Linked DNA regions of Aquabacterium sp. OR-4. The protein of the gene in region 2 interacts with the protein of the main gene of each other region in a pairwise test. Links are inferred from orthologs where the notes say so. Each region holds a gene or a part of one and is shown on either strand. Other genes may lie near its edges.

Evidence for each region.
Region 1: the proteins of N4G63_RS11245 (region 2) and purT interact in binary tests that used the Escherichia coli proteins (3 or more experiments, as listed by UniProt). The link is inferred for Aquabacterium sp. OR-4 from one-to-one orthologs.

Annotation. Positions count from the first base shown.
Region 1 is NZ_JAOCQD020000003.1:15,940-22,130, forward strand. What follows is about bases 2,517-5,449. They hold purT (formate-dependent phosphoribosylglycinamide formyltransferase), read left to right. Parts: upstream 2,517-3,334; coding sequence 3,335-4,564; downstream 4,565-5,449. Other genes in these bases: N4G63_RS22150 (DNA glycosylase AlkZ-like family protein), read right to left, coding at 2,517-3,244; N4G63_RS22160 (MBL fold metallo-hydrolase), read left to right, coding at 4,687-5,449. Also shown: N4G63_RS22140 (AraC family transcriptional regulator), read right to left, coding at 1-808; N4G63_RS22145 (aldo/keto reductase), read left to right, coding at 1,115-2,128; more of N4G63_RS22150, read right to left, coding at 2,150-2,516; more of N4G63_RS22160, read left to right, coding at 5,450-5,667; N4G63_RS22165 (chemotaxis protein CheX), read left to right, coding at 5,770-6,191. UniProt on the Escherichia coli protein: Involved in the de novo purine biosynthesis. Catalyzes the transfer of formate to 5-phospho-ribosyl-glycinamide (GAR), producing 5-phospho-ribosyl-N-formylglycinamide (FGAR). Formate is provided by PurU via hydrolysis of 10-formyl-tetrahydrofolate.
Region 2 is NZ_JAOCQD020000001.1:2,618,577-2,626,435, reverse strand. Bases 1,921-4,839 are described here. They hold N4G63_RS11245 (polyprenyl synthetase family protein), read left to right. Parts: upstream 1,921-2,886; coding sequence 2,887-3,792; downstream 3,793-4,839. Other genes in these bases: dxs (1-deoxy-D-xylulose-5-phosphate synthase), read left to right, coding at 3,818-4,839; xseB (exodeoxyribonuclease VII small subunit), read left to right, coding at 2,595-2,828; N4G63_RS11255 (aromatic ring-hydroxylating oxygenase subunit alpha), read right to left, coding at 1,921-2,380. Outside these bases: N4G63_RS11265 (acyl-CoA dehydrogenase family protein), read left to right, coding at 1-608; N4G63_RS11260 (MarR family winged helix-turn-helix transcriptional regulator), read left to right, coding at 608-1,060; more of N4G63_RS11255, read right to left, coding at 1,217-1,920; more of dxs, read left to right, coding at 4,840-5,746; N4G63_RS11235 (SUMF1/EgtB/PvdO family nonheme iron enzyme), read left to right, coding at 5,804-7,042; N4G63_RS11230 (response regulator), read right to left, coding at 7,159-7,791.

The DNA of each region.
Region 1 (6,191 bases), on a different replicon or contig from region 2:
GGTGCAGGCTGGACACGCTCATGTGCGCGGCGGCGGCCAGCTCCTCGATGCGCACCGGCTCGGCAAAGCGCCGTTCCAGCAGATCGATGGCGCGGGCGATGCGCTGGGTCTGGCCATCGGCCATGGCCAGGGCCCGCAGCGGCGCGCCCAGCTCGCCCACCAGCACGCGGTAGAGGATCTCGCGCATGGCCAGCGGCGCCAGCACCGGCAGGTGCTGCGGCGTGTCGAGCAGGCGCAGCAGGCGCAGCACGGCGTCCAGCAGCGGCAGCGACACGCGGCTCACGTGCAGGCCACGCGCCGGCGAGGGTGAGGGTGAGGGTGAGGCCGGGGTCGCCGCCACGGCCGCGCCGCGGCGCGGGCCGGCGGCGGCGCCGGACTCGGCGGCATCGCCGGCCTCCAGCATCAGCGCGGCCAGGTGCTGGGCGTCGAGGCTCAGGCGCAGGCACAGGTAGGGCGCCTCGGGCGAGGCCTCGGTGATCTGCCCGCAGGGCAGCATCTTGACCGACACCACCAGGCAGTGCAGCGGGTCGTAGCGGATCGGCTCCTGGCCCAGCAGCGCCTGCTTGCGGCCCTGCAGCACCACCACCAGGCCGGGCTCGTACACCGCGGGCAGTGGCAGCGCCGGTGCGCTGGCGCGGACCAGCAGCAGGCCGGGCACCGCGGTGGCATGGTGGCCATCGCCCGGCGCATGGGCCAGCGCCAGGCGCACCGCCTCGGCCAGCAGGGCCTGCAGCGCAGGGGTGTCGTCGGCCGGCCCGGCGGCAAGGGCGGCCGGGGCAGGGGCGGGCGGCTGGGTCGAAGAGGGCATGGCGGTATGGGGCGGCCCGGGCGGGCCAGGGGGAGTGGACAGGGCAGGGCGGACGGGCCGATCGGGCCGATGAGACGGCAGACCACGTAGACGGTCGCCCAAGCGACAGATAAGCAAACGGCCGCCCAAGCGGTCGATTGGAGGGCTGGCCTGGACGATTGTGCAAGCCTTTGTCCAAATTGGCAGGCCTGTGCCGATGGGTCTGGATGATCGGGCAAGCATCGGCGAGCTTCCGGCTCGCGCCGGGGCGGCCCGCTGCCTACGCTGGCAGGCCTGTTCGACGATCAACCTGCTGGAGCCCTGACCATGACCTCTCTTTCGAGCCACCGCCCCTATCCGCGCCGCCGCCTGGGTGGCCAAGACCTCGAGGTCTCGGCCATCGGCCTGGGCTGCATGGGCATGTCCGATTTCTACGGCCCGGCCGACGATGCGCAATCGCTGGCGGTGCTGCACCATGCGCTGGACATCGGCATCAACTTTCTCGACACCGCCGACATGTACGGCGTTGGCGCCAACGAGCGCCTGCTGGCCCCGCTGCTGGCGGCACGCCGCCACGAGGTGGTGCTGGCCACCAAGTTCGGCAATGTGCGCGCGCCCGACGGCGCGATGCTGCGCATCGACGGCAGCCCGGCCTATGTGAAGAGCGCCTGCGATGCCAGCCTGCAGCGCCTGGGCGTGGACCACATCGACCTGTACTACCAGCACCGGGTGGACAAGAGCGTGCCGATCGAGGACACCGTGGGCGCCATGGCCGACCTGGTGCGTGCCGGCAAGGTGCGGCACCTGGGCCTGTCGGAGGCCGGGCCCGAGACGCTGCGCCGCGCGGCCGCGGTGCACCCCATCGCCGCGCTGCAGACCGAATACTCGCTGTGGACGCGCGATGTCGAGGCCCAGATCCTGCCCACCTGCCGTGCGCTGGGCATTGCGCTGGTGCCCTACAGCCCGCTGGGCCGCGGTTTTCTCACCGGCGCCATCCGCAGCGCCGAGGCCCTGGCGGCCAACGACTGGCGCCGTGCCAACCCGCGCTTCCAGGGCGACAACCTGGGCCACAACCTGGCGCTGGCCGATGCGGTGAGCGCCTTGGCGCAAGGCCACGGCATGACACCCGCCCAGCTGGCACTGGCCTGGCTGCTGGCGCAGGGCGACGACATCGTGCCCATCCCCGGCACGCGCCGCGTGCAGCGGCTCGATGAAAACGCGGACGCCGCGCACCGTCCCCTGAACGCTGCGCTGCTGGCGGCGGTGGAGGCGCTGCTGGCGGTGCAGCCGGTGGCCGGCACGCGCTATCCGGCGGCGGCGCTGGCCAACCTCAACCTGTGATCCCGGCGGCCCCGCGCGGCGTCAACCCAGGCCGAGAAACCGGCCCATGCGCTGCAGCTCGTCGTCCAGCGCCGCGCGGTAGCCGGCCTCGCGTGGCGGCTTGCCGGCCACATAGCCCAGCTCGGGCGTCAATGCGCCGCCTTTCACCGCCAGGTTGCCCCAGCCGATGACCTGGTCGCGCCACAGCAGCGGCAGCGCGTAATAGCCGCGCAGGCGCCTGGGCGCCGGCGTGTAGGCCTCGAAGCGGTAGGCCCAGCCCCACAGCGCCTCGAAACGGCGGCGGTCCCACACGATGGGGTCGAAGGGCGCCAGCAGGCGCACGCTGTCGTCCACCCGGTGGCGGCGCGAGGCCGGGTTCTCGCCGGCCGGCCACAGCCAGTCCACGCCGTCCACCCGGGCGCTGGGCAGCCGGGCCCTGGCGCGGGCCAGCGCGGCGGCGCGCTCGCCCGCCCACTGCGGCGCGCCGCCGCGCAGGTGGCTCACCAGCTCGCCCAGCGAGCGCGCCGGCAGCGGCGCGTACTTGGCCAGGATCACGTCCACCAGCGCGTCCATCGCCGCGGCGGTGTCGGCTGCCGGCGGGTGGGCCTCGCGGGCGGCATACAGGCGCACGCCGCCCTCGCGCCGGGCAATGCGCAGCAGGCCGCGGTAGTGCATGCCGTCCAGCAGCTGGGTGCTGGCATTGCTGCTGCCGCCGAACCAGTTCTTCGTCTTGCCGTGGGCAAACTGCGCATCCACCTCGCGCGGGTGCACCACGCCGCGCTGGTGCACGAAGGCCAGCACCTCGTGCGCCTGCGCCCAGCGCGCCTGCGGCCACACGGTGCGCGGGGTGCGCGGATGCATCAGCGCCGCCGTGGCGCGCGGCAGGAAACCGTAGTTGACGAAGAAGTCTTCCTCGATGCCCAGCCGCGGGTAGCGCGCCTCCAAGTCACCGGCGCGGTAGCCGGCCACGCGGTGGCGCAGCGTGAGGTCTTGGGCGCGGGCCGGCGCACGGATCGGGTCGGCCTGAACGAAGCCCAGGCGGGCAATCGCCCGGGGCAGCGTGGTGGGCGTGAACAGCGTGCGCGCCACGGCATGGCGGCGCAGGTGCTCGAGGGTGATGGCGGCAGCGGCGGGCATGGCGGCAAGCGTAACCGGCCGGCCGCTGGCGCCCGCCGCGCTGGCGGGCGGTGACAATGGCCGCACCCTCCCCCTCTTGTGCACCGCGCCATGACGAAGCCGATCGGAACCCCGCTGTCCCCCAACGCCACCCGCGTGATGCTGCTGGGCAGCGGCGAGCTGGGCAAGGAGGTGCTGATCGCGCTGCAGCGCCTGGGCGTCGAGACCATTGCGGTCGACCGCTACGACAACGCCCCCGGCCAGCAGGTGGCCCACCACGCGCGCACCATCACGATGAGCGATCCGGCCCAGCTGCGCGCCCTGATCGAGGCCGAGAAGCCCGACCTGGTGGTGCCCGAGATCGAGGCCATCGCCACGCCCGAGCTGCAGGCGCTGGAAGCCGAGGGCAAGGTGCGCGTGATCCCCACCGCCCGCGCCGCGCGCCTGACGATGGACCGCGAAGGCATCCGCCGCCTGGCCGCCGAGACGCTGGGGCTGCCCACCAGCCCCTATCAGTTCTGCGACTCGCTGGCCGAGCTGCAGGCGGCGATTGACGGGGGCATCGGCTACCCCTGCATCGTCAAGCCGGTGATGAGCAGCAGCGGCAAGGGCCAGAGCAAGATCGACTCGGCCGCCGATGTGCAGAAGGCCTGGGACTACGCGATGGCCGGCGGCCGGGTCAGCCACGGCCGCGTGATCGTCGAGGGCTTCATCGACTTCGACTACGAGATCACCCAGCTCACCGTGCGCGCGCCGGGGCCCGACGGCCAGGTGCAGACCCACTTCTGCGAGCCCATCGGCCACATCCAGGTCAGCGGCGACTACGTGGAAAGCTGGCAGCCGCACCCGATGTCCGCCACCGCGCTGCAGCGCTCGCGCGAGATCGCCCAGGCCATCACCGACAACCTGGGCGTGGGGCTGGACGGACAGCCCTCCGGGTGGGGCCTCTTCGGCGTGGAGCTGTTCGTCAAGGGCGACGCGGTGTGGTTCAGCGAGGTGAGCCCGCGCCCGCACGACACCGGCATGGTGACCCTGATCACGCAGTGGCAAAACGAGTTCGAGCTGCATGCGCGCGCCATCCTGGGCCTGCCGGTCGACACCACGCTCAAGAGCCCCGGTGCCAGCGCGGTGATCTATGGCGGCGTCGATGCGCAGGGCATCGTGTTTGACGGCGTGGCCGACGCGCTGGCCGTGCCCGGCACCGAGCTGCGCCTGTTCGGCAAGCCCGAGAGCTTTGCCAAGCGCCGCATGGGCGTGGCGCTGGCCCACGATGGCGACGTGGCCGTGGCCCGCCAGCGCGCCAAGCTGGCCGCCGGCAAGGTCAAGCCGCGCACGGCCTGAGCGGCGTTGGCGCCGGGTAGCGGCGGGCCGCAGCGCCCGCCGGCCTGTCTGCCTGCCCGCCTGCCGGCGCCGTCACCCCTGCGACCCCCGGGCACCGGGCCGGGCCTTCACAATCGCCAGCCATGCCTGCCGCCATCCACACCCGCGCGACGGACCCGTTCGACGGCCTCACCGTGCTCGAGCGCGGCTGGCTGTCGTCGAACAACCTGCTGATCCACCCGGCGCGCGGCGAGGCCGGCGCGCTGCTGGTGGACGCCGGCCATGTCAACCATGCCGGGCAGACGCTGGCCCTGGTGCGCCAGGCGCTGCGCGAGGCGCCGCTGGCCGGCATCGTCAACACCCATCTGCATTCTGACCACTGCGGTGGCAATGCCGCGCTGCAGGCGGCCTTTGGCGCGCCGCTGCGGGTGCCGCCAGGCCAGGCGCAGCAGGTGCGCGACTGGTTCGACGCCGCGCCCGCCGTGGGCGCCGACGGCGTGGGCCTCAGCTGGGACGGCACCGGCCAGCGCCTGGCGCCGTTTCGCCCCGATGGCGTGCTGCCGCCCGGCGAGCCGCTGCTGGCCGGTGGCCGCGAATGGCAGGTGCTGCCCGCACCGGGCCACGACCCCGACTCGGTGATGCTGTTCGATGCCGCCCACGGCCTGCTGGTGTCGGCCGACGCGCTGTGGGAGCACGGCTTCGGCGTGGTGTTTCCCGAGATCGAGGGCGAGCCCGGTTTTGACGACGTGGGCGCGGTGCTCGAGCAGATCGCCGCGCTGCCGGTGCGCTGGGTGGTGCCCGGCCATGGCGCGCCGTTCAGCGACGTGGGCGCGGCGCTGGCGCGCGCGCGCTCGCGCCTGGCCGGTTTTCAGGCCGACCCGGCCCGCCATGCCCGGCATGCGGTGAAGGTGCTGCTCAAGTACCACCTGATGGAAGAGCGCGCGCAGCCGCTCGCGGCCCTGCTCGACTGGGCCGAGGCCACGCCGCTGCTGTGCAGCACCTGGGCGCAGCACCCGCCGCGCGGCGTGGCGCGCGCACGCGACTGGCTGCTGCAGCTGCTGCACGAGCTGGCCGCGGCCGGCGCGCTGGCGGTGGACGGCGCGATGGTGACCGACCGCGCCTGAGCGCCCGGGGCTCAAGTTGCCGCCCGGGGCGGCCGATACACAGACTCGATGGTCCGGCTTGGCCGGCGCCCTGTTGTCCATTGAGCGCGCGCAAAAACACCCATGTCCGAAGCCCCCACCCTGGCCGCCAAGCTCTTGTTGCTGGAGCACGACCCGCGTCACTACCAGACACTGTGGGATCTGGCCCAGTCGCTGGGACTGGTGGCGTTGCCGCGCAGTGCCACCGATGCCCTGCCCACGCTGGCCCAGCACAAGGACCTGGGCGGCGTGATGCTGGCCGAAGACCTGCCCTGCGAAAGCGGCGATGCCCTGTCGCTGGCCCGGGCCATCCACCGCCAGCGGCCCGAGCTGCCGATCTTTCTGCGCCGCACCGGCGATGCGCCGCTGGCCGATGACCTGAAGCTCAGCCTGGCCCATGCCTGGACCGGGCTCGACACGCTGCGCGAGGCCCTCAACAAGAGCCTGTTCAGCCTGCGCTACCCGCCCGAGCTGGTCAATGGCGTGGTCGAGCTGACCTCGGGCGC
Region 2 (7,859 bases):
TGGCCAAGGCCTTCTTCACCGAGCTGGGCCACCGCGGCGCCGACGACGCCCTGCAGGCCTGGGGCGGCTATGGCTTCGTGGCCGAGTACGGCATCGAGCAGACGGTGCGCGACAGCCGCATCGCCATGATCTACGAGGGCACCAACGAGATCCAGGCCATCGACCTGGTGCTGCGCAAGCTGCTCGACGACGGGGGCCAGCGCGCCGGCGTCCTGATCGACGAGCTGGCCGCCGAGGCCGTGTTGTGCCGCACCGATGCCGCGCTGCAGCCCTTTGCCGAGGCGCTGGACGCGCAGCTCGACGCCTGGCGCCAGGCCCTGGCCGCGCTGCTGACCGGCCGCGATGGCGATGCCGAATACCCGCTGCGCGTGGCCGATGACATGCTGGCCGGCGTGGGCCATGCCTTGCTGGCCTGGGCCTGGGCGCGCATTGCCCGCTGCAGCGCCAACCCGGCGCGTGCGCCGGCCCCCGGCGGCCGCAGCGCGCAGGATTGGCTGGACGCCGCCCGCCACGGCATCGACTGGCTGCTGCCGCAGGCCCAGGTGCACTGGGCGCGTGTGGGCCGGCGCGGCGCGGTGCTGCCGCACCTGGCGCGGGTGGCCGTCTGATGGCCACGCGAACCGCCGGCCAGGCGCTGTCGCTGGGCGCACTCGAGGAGGTGCTGGGCTTTCACCTGGCCACCGCCACGGTGACCACCATGGACACCTTCTACCGCCATGTCGGCGAGCCGCTGAACCTGCGCAAGGTGGAGTACTCGCTGCTGCTGCTGCTGCTGGCCAACGGGCCGCTGCCGCCCAAGCGCCTGGGCCAGGCACTGGCGCTGTCGGCGCCCAACCTGACGCTGCTGCTCGACCGCCTGCAGCAGCGCGAGCTGATCCGCCGCGAGCGCAGCGAGGCCGACCGCCGCAGCCACAACGTGGTGCTCACGCCGGAAGGTCAGCGCGTGGCCGAGGCCGGCGCCACCGCTGCCGTGCCGATGGAGCGCGAACTCGACAGCCGGCTCACCCGTGCCGAGCGGCTGATGCTGATCGAGCTCCTGCGAAAGGTAGCAGCTCGCTGAACGTAGCGATCCCCATCGAAGGGAACGACCTCGTCGAAGGGAAGCGCGGGCAGCGCCCGGCCGCTCCGAAGCGGCCGCGCTACCCCAGGGCTGCGAAGCGGCCCCTCACGGGGCCACGGGGGTGGCTTGCCGTACCCGGCAAGCCGGGGGCTCCGGTCACCAGGGGGCGCGGCCGATGCCCATCACGCGCCGGTACCACTCGTGGAAGTGGCGCATGCCGTCTTCCATCGGGCTCTGGTACGGGCCGGCTTCATCGTCGCCGCGTTCCATCAGCGCACGGCGGCCAGCGTCCATGCGCAGCGCTATCTCGTCGTCCTCGACGCAGGTTTCCATGTAGGCGTTCTGCTCGGCCTCGATGAACTCGCGCTCGAAGGCGGCGATCTCCTCGGGGTAGTAGAACTCCACCATGTTCAGCGTCTTCTGCGGCCCCTTGGGGTACAGCGTCGAGACCACCAGCACATGCGGATACCACTCGACCATGATGTTCGGGTAGTAGGTCAGCCAGATCGCGCCCTGCTTGGGCGGCGCGCCGTTGCCCAGCGCCAGCACCGCCTCGTGCCAGCGCTTGTAGGCCGGCGAGCCGGCCTGGCGCAGCGAGTCGTTGATGCCCACGGTCTGCACCGAGTGGTGCGGGCTGAACTCCCAGCGCAGGTCGTCGCAGGTGACGAAGCGGCCCAGCCCCGGGTGAAAGGGCCCGACGTGGTAGTCCTCGAGGTAGACCTCGATGAAGGTCTTCCAGTTGTAGTCGCACTCGTGGATGTGCACCTTGTCGAGCACATAGCCCGAGAAGTCGAGGTCGGCGCGCGGGCCCACCTGGCCCAGCTCGGCGCCGATGTCGCGGCCGTTGTCCTCGAACACCATGCCGTTCCAGCTGCGCGTGCGGTAGCGGTTGAGGTTCAGGCAGGGGTCGTGGTCGAACAGCGGTGCGCCCAGCAGCTGGCCCTGCAGATCGTAGGTCCAGCGGTGCAGCGGGCACACGATGTTGCCGCCGCCGCCATTGGTCCGGGTGTTGCCCCGCCCGCGCAGCATCACCGCCTGGCGGTGCCGGCAGACGTTCGAGATCAGCTCCACGCCCTGCGGCGTGCGCACCAGCGCACGGCCTTCGCCTTCTTGCGGCAGGGCGTAGAAATCACCCACCTCGGGCACCGCCAGCTCATGCCCCAGGTAGCGCGGGCCGTGCTGGTAGATCAGCTCCATCTCGCGACGAAACAGATCGTCCGAGAAATAGGTGGTGACGGAGAGTTGCGAGCGCGCGGACCGGTCGTCGACACGGTGCTGGTTGCGCGCAAGAGCTTCGAGACTGGCGCTCAGGTCCGACATGATCCCCAGGATCTCCCAAAAAGGATGTCAAAAACCCCCCACCCGGTGGCCCCGCGGGATGGGACTGTCGATGATGAAAACGGCCACCTCGCGAAACGCGGGTGACCGTCGAGGCCGCATTGTAGCCCGCCGGGTGGATTGGCCTGTCCGGCCGCTGGACGGGGCCCCTCGGCGGCGCGACTAAAATCGCGGATTGCCCAGACCTGCCGCCCCCATGACCGCCACCGCATCCGCGCCTGACCTGCCCGACCGTTACGAAGACGCGCTGGCCGAACTCGAGCGCCTGGTGCAGGCCATGGAAGGCGGGCAGCTGCCGCTGGACGGCCTGCTGGGCCACTACCAGCGCGGCAGCGCGCTGCTGGCCCTGTGCCGCGAGCGCCTGCAGGCGGTGGAGTCGCAGGTCAAGGTGCTGGAAGACGGCCAGCTGACCGAGTGGACCGGTGCATGAGCCCGCCGGGCCGTTCCCCAGCGCGAATCCCGCAGCGCACGGCGCAGAGGGTGGTGCAGTGAGCGCCGTGCTGTCTGGCGAGCGCTTCGAGGCCTGGGTGCGCGAGCAGCTGGTGCAGGTGGAGCAGGCGCTCGGCGCCTGGGTGCCTGCCGACGCGCCGGCGGGCCTGGGCGCGGCCATGCGCTACGGCGTGCTCGACGGCGGCAAGCGCCTGCGCCCGCTGCTGGTCTGCGCCGCCGCCGAGGCGGTGCAAGGCCATTGCGCTGCCGCCATGCGTGCCGCCGTGGCGGTGGAGCTGATCCACGCCTACTCGCTGGTGCACGACGACATGCCCTGCATGGACAACGACGTGCTGCGCCGCGGCAAGCCCACCGTGCATGTGCAGTTCGGCGAGGCCACGGCCATGCTGGCCGGAGATGCCATGCAGGCCCTGGCCTTCGAGGTGCTGACGCCCGATGCCGAGCCCGGCCTGCCGCCGGCGCTGCAGGCCCGCCTGGTGGCGCTGCTGGCGCGTTCCGCGGGCCACGCCGGCATGGCCGGTGGCCAGGCCATCGACCTGGCGGCCACCGGCAAGCCACTCGACGAGGCGGCGCTGCGCAACATGCACCGCCGCAAGACCGGCGCGCTGCTGCAGGCCAGCGTGCTGATGGGGGCCGCCACCGGCCCCTGCGACGCCACGGCCTGGGCGGCGTTGTCCGATTTCGGGGCGGCGCTGGGCCTGGCCTTCCAGGTGGTCGACGACATCCTCGACGTGACCCAGGCTTCCGAGACCCTGGGCAAGACCGCCGGCAAGGACCTCGACGCCAACAAGCCGACCTATGTCACCGTGCTGGGCCTCGACGAGGCCCGCCGCCAGGCGCATGCACTGCATGCGGCTGCCGTGGATGCGCTGTCGCGCAGCGGCCTCACCGAGATCGGCGATCTGCGCCAGCTGGCCGACATGGTCGTCGACCGCGACTGCTGAGCCGCGGCTTCTGGAGTTCACGCCCATGCCTTATTCGCTGCTGCACACCATTTCCACCCCGGCCGAGCTGCGCCGCCTGTCGCGGCCGCAGCTGCGCACGCTGGCGCAGGAGCTGCGGGCCTATCTGCTCGAAAGCGTGGCCAAGACCGGCGGCCATCTGTCGTCCAACCTCGGCACGGTGGAGCTCACCATCGCGCTGCACTATGTGTTCGACACGCCGCACGACCGCCTGGTGTGGGACGTGGGCCACCAGACCTATCCGCACAAGATCCTCACCGGCCGGCGCGAGGCCATGGCCACGCTCAAGCAGATGGGCGGCATCAGCGGCTTTCCGCGCCGCGCCGAGAGCGACTACGACACCTTCGGCACCGGCCATTCCAGCACCAGCATCTCGGCCGCGCTGGGCATGGCCCACGCCGCCAAGCTGAAGGGCGAGCGCCGCCATGTGGTGGCGGTGATCGGCGATGGCGCGCTGACCGGCGGCATGGCCTTCGAGGCCATGAACCACGGCGGATCGCCGCATGGCGTGGGCCCGGCCGACATGCTGGTGGTGCTCAACGACAACGACATGTCGATCAGCCCGCCGGTGGGTGCGCTGAACAAGCACCTGGCACGCCTGATGAGCGGCAATTTCTACAGCGCCGCGCGCGAGGGCGCCAAGAGCGTGCTCAAGAACACGCCGCTGTACGAGTTTGCGCGCCGCTTCGAGGAGCACACCAAGGGCATGGTGGTGCCCGGCACCATCTTCGAGGAGCTGGGCTTCACCTATGTGGGCCCGATCGACGGCCATGACCTCGACGCGCTGATTCCCACGTTGGAGAACCTGCGCGACAAGCGCGGCCCGCAGTTCCTGCACGTGGTCACCAAGAAGGGCTACGGCTACAAGCTGGCCGAAGCCGACCCGATCAACTACCACGGCCCGGGCAAGTTCGACCCCAGCGTGGGCCTGACCAAGCCCAGCGCGCCGCCCAAGACCACCTTCACCCAGGTGTTCGGCCAGTGGCTGTGCGACATGGCCGCGGCCGACCCCCGCCTGGTGGGCATCACGCCCGCCATGCGTGAGGGCTCGGGCATGGTCGAGTTCGAGCAGCGCTTTCCCAAGCGCTACCACGACGTGGGCATTGCCGAGCAGCATGCCGTCACCTTTGCCGGCGGCCTGGCCTGCGAGGGCTTCAAGCCGGTGCTGGCGATCTACTCCACCTTTCTGCAGCGCGGCTACGACCAGCTGATCCACGATGTGGCGCTGCAGAACCTGCCGGTGATGTTGGCGCTCGACCGCGCCGGCCTGGTGGGCGCCGACGGCGCCACGCATGCCGGCGCCTACGACATCGCCTTCCTGCGCTGTGTGCCGAACATGGCCGTGCTCACCCCGTCCGACGAGGACGAATGCCGCAAAGCGCTGACCACCGCCTACCGGCGCGATCACCCGACCGCGGTGCGCTATCCGCGCGGCGCCGGCATCGGTCGCGCCATCGAGCCCGGCCTGGCCGAACTGCCCTGGGGCCGGGGCGAAATGCGCCGCAACAGCAGCCTGCCGCAGGGGGCGGGTGGCGTGGCGGCACGGCGCATCGCCATCCTGGCCTTCGGCACGCTGCTGCACCCGGCGCTGGCCGCGGCCGAGGCGCTGGATGCCAGCGTGGCCAACATGCGCTTTGCCAAGCCGCTCGACACCGAGCTGCTGTGCAGCCTGGCACGAAGCCACGACGCGCTGGTGACGATCGAGGAAGGCTGCATCGCCGGTGGTGCCGGCAGTGCCGTGGGCGAGGCGCTGGCCGCCGCCGGCATCAGCGTGCCGCTGCTGCACCTGGGCCTGCCCGACGAGTTCATCGAGCATGGCGATCCGGCGCGGCTGCTGGCGCTGTGCGGGCTGGATGCCGCGGGCATCGAGGCGGCGGTGCGCAAGCGCTTCGGGCCGGCCTTGTCGCTGGTGGCGCGGCCGGCGGTCAACGACTGACCGGCCGGTGCACCGGGCCATCGTCAGCACCCCCGCAGCGAAGGCCCGGCGCCCACCATGTCCACCGGCACCTCGCTGATCAACCCGGCGGTGCACGACGCCCAGGCCATGCGCCAGGCCGGCGCCGACCTGCTGTCGCTGGCGCTGATGGACGCCCGCAGCCGCACGCTGGGCTGGCTGGCGGCCTTCGAGGACCTGAGCTTTCGGGTGCCCTTCGACGACTTCGACCCGCCGCTGTGGTGGGTGGGCCATGCCGCCTGGTACCAGGAATACTGGATCGCCCGCCACGTGCAGCGCGGCCGCGGTGCGGCGGCCGATCCGGCGGGCCTGCGCCTGGCTTCGACCGAGCCCTGTGCCGATGCCTGGTTCGATCCCCAGTCGCTGACCCGCGCCGAGCGCTGGCAGGACGCGCTGCCCGGCGCCGAGGCGCTGCGCCGCTACCTGGGCAGCACGCTGGAGGCCACGCTCGAGCTGCTGGACAAGCTCGGCCCCGGGCCCGTGGACGATGCCGCCCTGCACGTGTTTCGCATGGCCTTGTTGCACGAAGACGCGGTGGGCGAGACGCTGGCGGTGCTGGCCCAGGCGCTCGACCTGGGCCCTGACCGCCTGAACGGGCCGCAGCAGGCCGGCTGGCTGCCCGAGCTGCCGGCCCGCACGCGGCGCGACGCCATCGGCATGCCCGGCCAGCGCATGCAGCTGGGCTCGGCGCGCGGTGGCTACGTGCCCGACAACGAGTGCTGGGCGCACGAGCTGAGCGTGCCCGAGTTCGAGATCGATGCCCAGCCGGTGGGCTGGGCCGCCTATGCCGAGTTCATCGACGATGGCGGCTACGACCAGCGCCGCTGGTGGGGCCACGAGGGCTGGGAGTGGCTGGAGGCCACCACCCGCCGCGCCCCGCGCTATGTCGAGCAGGTCACCGGTGGCGTGCTGGCGCGCCGCCAGGGCCGCATGCAGCGCGTGCCCGGTGCACAGCCGGTGCTGCATGTCAGCGCCCACGAGGCCGAGGCCTGGTGTCGCTGGGCCGGCCGCCGCCTGCCCACCGAGCCCGAATGGGAGCTGGCCGCAGCGCGTGCCACGCAGCGCGGCTTTGTGTGGGGCGAGGTGCTCGAGTGGACGGCCGGCAGCGCCCGTGCCTGGCCCGGCGCACCGGCCGCACTGCAGGTGCTGCCAGGCCAGCGCGTGCTGCGCGGCGCCACCCTGCTGGCCAGCCCGCGCCTGCGCCACGCCCGCGCCCGCCGCTTTGTGCCGGCCGCCGCCGACGAGCTGTTCTGCGGGTTTCGCAGCTGCGCGCTCTGAGCGCAGCGTGCGGCGCCGGGTGCCCCATCCGCGGGCCAGCGCCGGGCCGCTCCCAAGCAGGCCCGCGCACCCGCCCGGCGGGTGGCGCCGCGTACCCGCGGCGCCGGGTGCCCCAGCTACTTTTCCACCAACCCCTCGCGCACCGCCAGGCGTACCAGGCCGGTCACGCCGTGCACGCCCAGCTTGGCCATGATGCGGCTGCGGTAGGTGTCCACGGTCTTGGGCGAGAGGTGCAGCTGCACGCCGATGGCGGCGCTGGACAGGCCGTTGACCACCATCGTGATGATCTGGCGCTCGCGTGGTGACAGCGTGGCAAACGCGTCGTCGGTGGTGGGGGCGGTGAGTGCCTGCAAGGCCAGGTCGGCCACCTGCGGGCCGAAGAAGCGGCGGCCGGCGGCCACCGCGTCGATGGCCTGCAGCAGCTCGGCGGCGCCGGCATCCTTGAGCACATAGCCCGAGGCGCCCAGGCGCACGGCCTCGGCCACATGGCGTGGCTGCTCCGACATGGTCAGCACCACGGCGCGCACCGTGGCGTCGCGGCGCCGCAGCTCGTGCAGCACCTCGAAACCCGAGCGCTCGCCCAGGCCCAGGTCGAGCAGCATCACCTGCGCCTGGCGCTGTTGTGCTTCTGCAACAGCCTGGGTTGGCTCGCTGGCCGTGCCCACGACCTCATGGCCGGCCGATTCGAGCAGCGCCTGCAGGCCATCGCGCAAGATGGCCTGGTCGTCGACAAGATAGATCCGGGTCATGGCACTGATCCGTTCACTGCGCGGCGCGTGGCTGGGCACCGGGTCGGCGGGCCTGTGGGCTCGCCAGC